2 linked regions of the Rubinisphaera italica genome follow. The protein of the gene in region 2 interacts with the protein of the main gene of each other region in a pairwise test. Links are inferred from orthologs where the notes say so. Each region holds a gene or a part of one and is shown on either strand. Other genes may lie near its edges.

Region 1 (3,704 bases), 1.7 Mb from region 2 along the record:
AGGCGATGGATTGCAAATCCATTATTCGCGGGTTCGAATCCCGCTCGCACCTCTTTTTTTTCTCAACACGCACTCATTAAAGCCTCGGATTTTTCCGAGGCTTTTTGCATTACGAATTCCACTCTGAAGTCGTATTGTAAAAAATAAGCAGACCGAGTCACGAACAACTCGGCCTGCTTCAGTAGTCAATTTCCTTCGTTTTGCTTGATCGCATTAAGCCTCAGAATCCTGCTCGGGATTATCAGATTCCGGCTCTGGAACATCTGAACCTCCTGAAACCTCTGGAGTAGTTTCTGTGACAGGTTGCTCCTGAGCGGGATCTGCAACAACCGTATCTTCCGCCCCATCCACCGCAATCAATGCAGGAATTCGAGCCAGAGCCGCCAGTTGATCCCCTTCGGAGAGTCGCATGATGCGAACTCCCTGAGTGTTTCGACCAACCTGGCTGATATCGGCAGCTCTAAGACGCTGGATTTTTCCGCCGGTGCTGATGATCAGGACATCGTCGTCATCATCGACTGCCAGAATGCCAATGACATTGCCGTTTCGGTCTGTCGTACGAATGTCGCGAAGACCTTTGCCGCCACGGCGCTGACGACGATATCGCATACTACTACGCAAATCCGGCTCTTTCGCTTCATCGGAATTATCATCTTCCGATGCTTCCGCTTCCACGGCATCCTCTTCTGGCAATTCGCTGGATTCTCCGTTCCCTTCTGGAGCCTCTTCGCTTTCGCTGCTATCCGCAATCCCAAATGGGGTGCGTTTTCCATACCCGTTTTCACACGCCGTCAAAAGACAAAGGTTTTCCTCTGCCACGACCATGCCAATGATATGATCCCCCTTTGAGAGAGAAATTCCTTTCACACCACGTGTATTTCGGCCCATCGCGCGGGCATCTTCGTGATGAAAACGAATCAGCATCCCTTTTGAAGTCGAGAGGACAACATCGTCGTCAGGAGAAACTTTGACCACTTCGATCAACTGATCATCATCATCGAGCTTGATCGCAATGATGCCCCCCCTCATTGGTCGACTATAAGCAGTCAGTGATGTTTTCTTAACGATTCCTTTTTTGGTGGCCATCATCAGAAATCGTTCGTCATCGAATTCACGAACATCTACACAATTCGCAACATACTCACCCTCTGCCAAAGAAAGCAGATTGACGAGAGCCCGTCCCTTAGCCGTTCTGTTTTGCAGCGGCAAATCGTAGACCTTTTGCCAATAAACCTTCCCGAGATTTGTAAAGAACAAGAGATAGGAATGCGTACTGGCGACAAAGACGTGCTGGATGGGATCCTCGTCATCCTGCTTGGCCCCCGTGATGCCTTTTCCCCCTCGGTTCTGGGCTTTATAGGTCGTTAACTCCGTTCGTTTGATGTAGCCACGCCGAGTCAAAGTCACGACCATCGGGGCTTCGGTGATCAGGGCATCTTTATCGACATCGCCAAGTTCTTCATCGGTAATTTCCGTACGGCGTTTATCGGGATACTTTTTCTGCAACTCGTCCATCTCATCGCGGACAGCCTGACGGATATTGGCTTCGTCCGAGAGCAGATGCAGGCATTCCATAATCTCATCGAGCAGAGTGCTGTGCTCATCCCCCAGCTTTTCCCGTTCGAGATTGGCTAGAGAACCGAGCTGCATCGAAACAATCGCTTCGGCCTGATTCAACGACAGCGAATAATCTTCCTGCACTCCCTGCTCACGAGTGAACTCGGTAAAACCTCGCTCTCCCAGGGCGCGGGCAATCATTTCTCCCGGAACCTTAATATCCCGTAAGCGAAGTTTGGCCTCTGCCCGGGATGGTGATTTGCGGATCGTATCGATCACCTCATCGATATTGAGCTGAGCGATCAACATCCCTTCAACCGTATGCTTGCGCTTGCGAGCTTCAGAGAGCATGAACTCGGTGCGTCGTCGAATAACGGAAACACGATGCCGAATAAATTCGAGCAGCATGTCTTTAACCGACATCAATTTCGGACGGTTACCGACTAAAGCCAGCAGAATGACACTGAATGTCGTCTGCAGCGTCGAATACTTGAGCAATTGAGCCAGCACGACATCCTTGTCCGCATCCCGTTTCAGCACGATATGCAGCCGAACCTGCCAACTTGGAATTTTACGATCGGTCAAATCGACAACGCGTGAAATCCCTTTGACTCGCTCATCTTTGACAAGTGCTTCGAGTTTCTCACGGATGCGATCCCGAGTTTCCATATAAGGAATTTCTGTGACCACGATGACATCAGAATTTTTCTCCGTTTCGAAATGAGTCCGTGCACGCAGTGTGATTGTCGATCGTCCAGTCAAATAGCCCTGACGAATTCCGAATCGGCCGCAAATGACGCCACCGGTTGGAAAATCGGGACCGGGAAGAACTTGAATCAAATCGTCGACACTGCACTCTGGATCATCGATCATCAATTTGACCGCTTCGGAGACCTCATTCAAATTGTGAGGTGGAATACTGGTCGCCATGCCGACCGCAATTCCGTTCGATCCATTCACTAATAAATTGGGAAAACGAGCAGGCAAGACCGTCGGCTCGACTCGTACCTGATCGTATGTCGGAATGAAATCGACCGTATCCCGATTGATATCCGCAAGCATATCAGCCGCCACATTCGACAGCTTAGCTTCCGTATATCGATGTGCAGCAGGCGGCAAGCCCGCCAATGAGCCGAAATTTCCCTGTTTATCGACCAATGTCTCCCGCATCGCCCAGTTTTGAGCCATGCGAACCAGTGTCGAATAGATTGCTGCATCACCGTGGGGATGGTAATTGCCCATCGTTTCCCCAGTGATCTTCGAACATTTCGTTCGACTTGCATTCGGCCCGAGGTTCAAATCGTTCATGGCGACCAGAATGCGGCGTTGAGAAGGCTTCAGACCATCTCGAACATCCGGCAATGCTCGACTGACAATTACGCTCATTGCGTAGGTCAGATAGCTGTTCCGCATTTCATCCTGAATATCGAGCTGGGTAATCCGATCATCACCGGGCGCGGCAAATTTGCCAGTAGGGAGGTTGCCGTCGTCATCATTTCCGTTACTCAAGGGGTGCTCCTGCAGACTCTAAACGCGTTGAAATGGACTCAATCTGGTATACCCTGCGGCATTCACAGTGATCAGAGGCCCTCTCGCGTGAGAACTCCTGACCAACCACACAAAATCGCCATAATCATTTATTAAACAATAAGTTACAGCGAATAAACTTCATTATTCCGGACGAAATCCTCTGTATTAATTCAGAGGGAAATTCCGAAGAAAATTATTAGCGTCAGTTTACCAAAACCAGCCCTGGAGAGCAATTGATCGGCTCCGACTTTCCTGCGCCTATCCTCTACAATGGCAAGCACTTACGAATAATAATGAATTCGGTTTCCGAAAAAGTTATTCCTGGCGGAATCTGCGTGACACTTAAGCTAAAATATGCTTGCCTTCACCCTCGAATGAAAATGAATCAAGAATTAAGATTTTTCCATCCGTTACACCTTTACCGATTCTATTTCGTTTTCTTCTCTCAATATCAATCATTTGCTGTCAGGAACGACCTCAAGTTATTTTTCACCCTATTCTACAGGTATACACACTTAGAATAGAAATCGAATGATGATTGCAATCCAAGACACAGTTGACGTTCTCGAATTCAGCGAAGAGCATCTGCAAATGCTGCTCGACTTAAACAACATGAT
Region 2 (3,389 bases):
TTGAACTCGCCATTGCAGTGCCATTTGCCGACAACAGCTGTTTCATAACCGGCTTTACCGAGCAGAGAGGCAATCGTTGGCGTTTCCGATTTGAGATACATCGGATGTCCCGGAGGAATCCAGTCGTAAATGCCCAGGCGATTCGGAGTTTTGCCCGTCAATAATCCAACTCGAGCCGGAGAACAAACGGGAGCGGCACTGTAGAAATCAGTAAATCGTATTCCCTCTTTGGCCAGCTGATTCAGATTCGGAGTCTTAATATGCGGATGCCCGTAGCATTCGAGATCGCCGTAGCCGAGGTCGTCACAGAGGATGATCAGGAAATTTGGAGGAGCCGCTTGAACGGAGGAATCGAATATAGCGAATGTTAAAATCAGGAGTAGCAACAACAAGTTTCGCATTTCAAAGTCCTCGATAAGTTTTCAAGGCGAGCCGAGTCAGTTATGACTCGGGTATTCTCATGATTATTGTGTGTTCAATGAATTTTAACATCTTCCTTAATGACTCGAACCCACCCGTCGCATAACTGCGACGGCTCGCCATTTACTAAACATCCAACTCTTTCACATCGAGTGCATGTTTCTCAATAAACTCCCGACGTGGTTCCACATGGTCACCCATCAACACACGGAAAATTTCATCCGCTGCGGCGGCATCTTCCATTGTCACTTGCAACAGATTTCGTGTTTCCGGATCCATCGTCGTCATCCACAGTTCTTCCGCATCCATCTCGCCCAGTCCTTTAAAGCGGGTGATGCGGCCCTGAATCAAATCTTCGCCCAGCTTTCGCATATCCATCAGCAGGTCGCGAAGCGAGGTCAGTTGAATTTCTTTCTTCTCGGTTTCGAGATAGTACGGATAGACTACTTCGCCATCTTTTAATCCCGCTGGAATCAAATCGTTGAGTTGGATGCCGTAGTCTTTGAGCTGTTGCAGCAGGGAATTAATCTTACGGATTTCGTGCATGTCGATCATATACAGCTGGCTTGCCGCGGCTGCTTTCTCGTCCAACTCCTGTTCCTGATCGGTTTTCTTCTGCTGATCATCGGCCACTTCAAACTCGGTTCCCCGGCGAACTTTTTCCTCTTCGAGGAATTGTTCCATGCCTGCTTTGTCATAAAACCAGTGAGGATCTTTGCCGATGAGCACCTGGTATCGTGGCAGCTTGCCATCCTGATACAGATCGTTCTGTTGCAGGAACCTTAATGTCACGCCGCGACGTTCCAGAGTTTCGAGTGGCTCATTCAATTCCCGCATGATGCCAATCAACTTCGCGAAGTTTTCACCCTCAAAAATTGCTCCGTCGGATCGGAAGACCAGTTTGGAGTTTGTCTGAGCAACTTCGATCAATTCCCGCATCATCGTTTCGTGAGTCTGCACATAGCGGACCTGCTTGTTCTTTTGCGTCACTTTGTAAAGTGGCGGCTGTGCTATATAAATGCAGCGTTCCTGAACGAGCAGTCGCATGTGACGAAACAGGAAGGTCAACAGGAGTGTGCGAATGTGGCTACCGTCAACATCGGCATCGGTCATCAGAATGATTTTGCCATAGCGACGTTTAGTAATATCTTCGAGTTCGGCTCCTGGGGGAATTCCAATCGCTTTGAAGATGTTCGAGATTTCCGCATTGTCGAGCACTTTGACGAGCTGAGCTTTCTCGACATTCAAAATTTTACCACGCAAAGGCATAATCGCCTGGGTATTGGAATCGCGACCGGTATCGGCGGATCCACCAGCCGAGTCCCCTTCGACGAGATAAACTTCCGTAATATCGAGTTCACGACTGCGACAATCCCGCAGTTTTTCAGGAAGCCCACCAGTCGTGAGGGCACCTTTACGACGGACCATTTCCCGCTGCTTTTTAGCCGCTTCCCGAGCTTCCGCAGCCAGGATACCTTTCTGCAGAATCTTCTTGGCCAGTTGCGGATTCTCTTCCATGAACTTGTTGAGCTGTTCCTGAACGATGGTTGCGACTGCTCCATCGACTTCGGAATTCGTCAGCTTAATTTTCGTCTGCGATTCAAACTGCGGATTCGGAATTCGCACTGTAATAACAGCCGCCAGCCCTTCCCGGAAATCTTCGCCAGTCAGCGTCGCATCCTTGAAAATGTTCTCTTTCTTGCCGTAGGAATTGAGGGTTCGAGTCAAAGCAGTCCGGAAACCACTCAGATGCGTTCCCCCTTCGGGGTTATAAATCCCGTTGGCATAACAGCGAATATTTTCGGAGTAACCATCGTTGTACTGCATTGCCATATCAACAACAGTCACACCATCCTTGCCTTCAATTTTGATGACATCGGGATGCAGCGGATTGTCGGCTCGATTCAAATGCTTGACGAACTCAACAAGTCCATCTTCGTAATGAAACTCATCGGATTGGCCAGACCGCTCATCCACCAGGCGAATTTTCACCCCCGCATTCAGGAAAGCCGCGTCCTGAAGTCGTTTGCGAAGTGTCTCATAGACAAAAGTGGTATCCGGAAAGATCGTCGGATCGGGCATGAAGGTGACTTTGGTTCCTGTCTGATCGGTTGTGCCAAGTTTCGTCAGGCCACTTGTCATTTCACCCTTGGCGAATTCCATCGTCCAGACATGACCTTCACGACGGACTTCCACTTCCAGCCACTCGCTACAGGCATTGACGGCTGTAATCCCCACGCCGTGCAAACCACCGGTGCCAGTCGCGTAACCACTTTCGCGGTCGAACTTTCCCCCGGCATGAATTTTCGTGAACACGATTTCCAGAGCCGACTTGTTCCCTTGTTTTTCCATCGTGCCGACGGGAATTCCACGACCATCATCGGAAACGGTCACCGAATTATCGGAATTGATTTTGACCGTCATCATCGAGGCATGATTGTTGACATACTCATCGAGCACATTGTCCGTCAATTCAAAGACCAGATGATGCAGTCCAACCAGATCGGTCCCGCCAATGTACATGGCCGGCCGCAATCGAATCCCTTCGATTCCCTCCAAAGCACGAATATTGGAGGCCCCGTAATCCTGGGTTTTCTTCGTTTCGTCCATTACGCTCGATCTTCAAAAACTAAATTGATTAATCAAAATCATCATTCCTCAGGAACAACCTGAAGAATCTCCATGTTTATATCTGTGAGTTCAACATTCGCCTTTGCGATTGATGAAATACGGCTCGGGATACAATCTGTTCTGCTATCTCTGGATGTTCTAAATAATAACGCGAGAGATGTTTTTCAGTGACTCCACAGACTAAATCAATTACTTTCCGATTTCCCAAATAGGACTTGGAAGGAGACTCGTAATTTGGATTCGGAACATTGTAGCAGACCACTGCAGAGACGCCGAAAACACAAACATCAAACGAGGGAGGTTCTCCATTGATCAGTCCGTGACGCCTTCCATATTCG

What was found.
Region 1: the proteins of Pan54_RS19740 (region 2) and gyrA interact in binary tests that used the Escherichia coli proteins (3 or more experiments, as listed by UniProt). The link is inferred for Rubinisphaera italica from one-to-one orthologs.

What each region holds. Positions count from the first base shown.
Region 1 is NZ_SJPG01000001.1:3,505,882-3,509,585, forward strand. What follows is about bases 14-3,390. They hold gyrA (DNA gyrase subunit A), read right to left. Parts: upstream 3,067-3,390; coding sequence 214-3,066; downstream 14-213. UniProt on the Escherichia coli protein: A type II topoisomerase that negatively supercoils closed circular double-stranded (ds) DNA in an ATP-dependent manner to maintain chromosomes in an underwound state.
Region 2 is NZ_SJPG01000001.1:5,183,633-5,187,021, forward strand. What follows is about bases 289-3,350. They hold Pan54_RS19740 (DNA gyrase subunit B), read right to left. Parts: upstream 3,031-3,350; coding sequence 547-3,030; downstream 289-546. Other genes in these bases: Pan54_RS19735 (sulfatase-like hydrolase/transferase), read right to left, coding at 289-401; Pan54_RS19745 (ATP-binding protein), read right to left, coding at 3,107-3,350. Outside these bases: more of Pan54_RS19735, read right to left, coding at 1-288; more of Pan54_RS19745, read right to left, coding at 3,351-3,389. UniProt on the Escherichia coli protein: DNA gyrase negatively supercoils closed circular double-stranded DNA in an ATP-dependent manner to maintain chromosomes in an underwound state.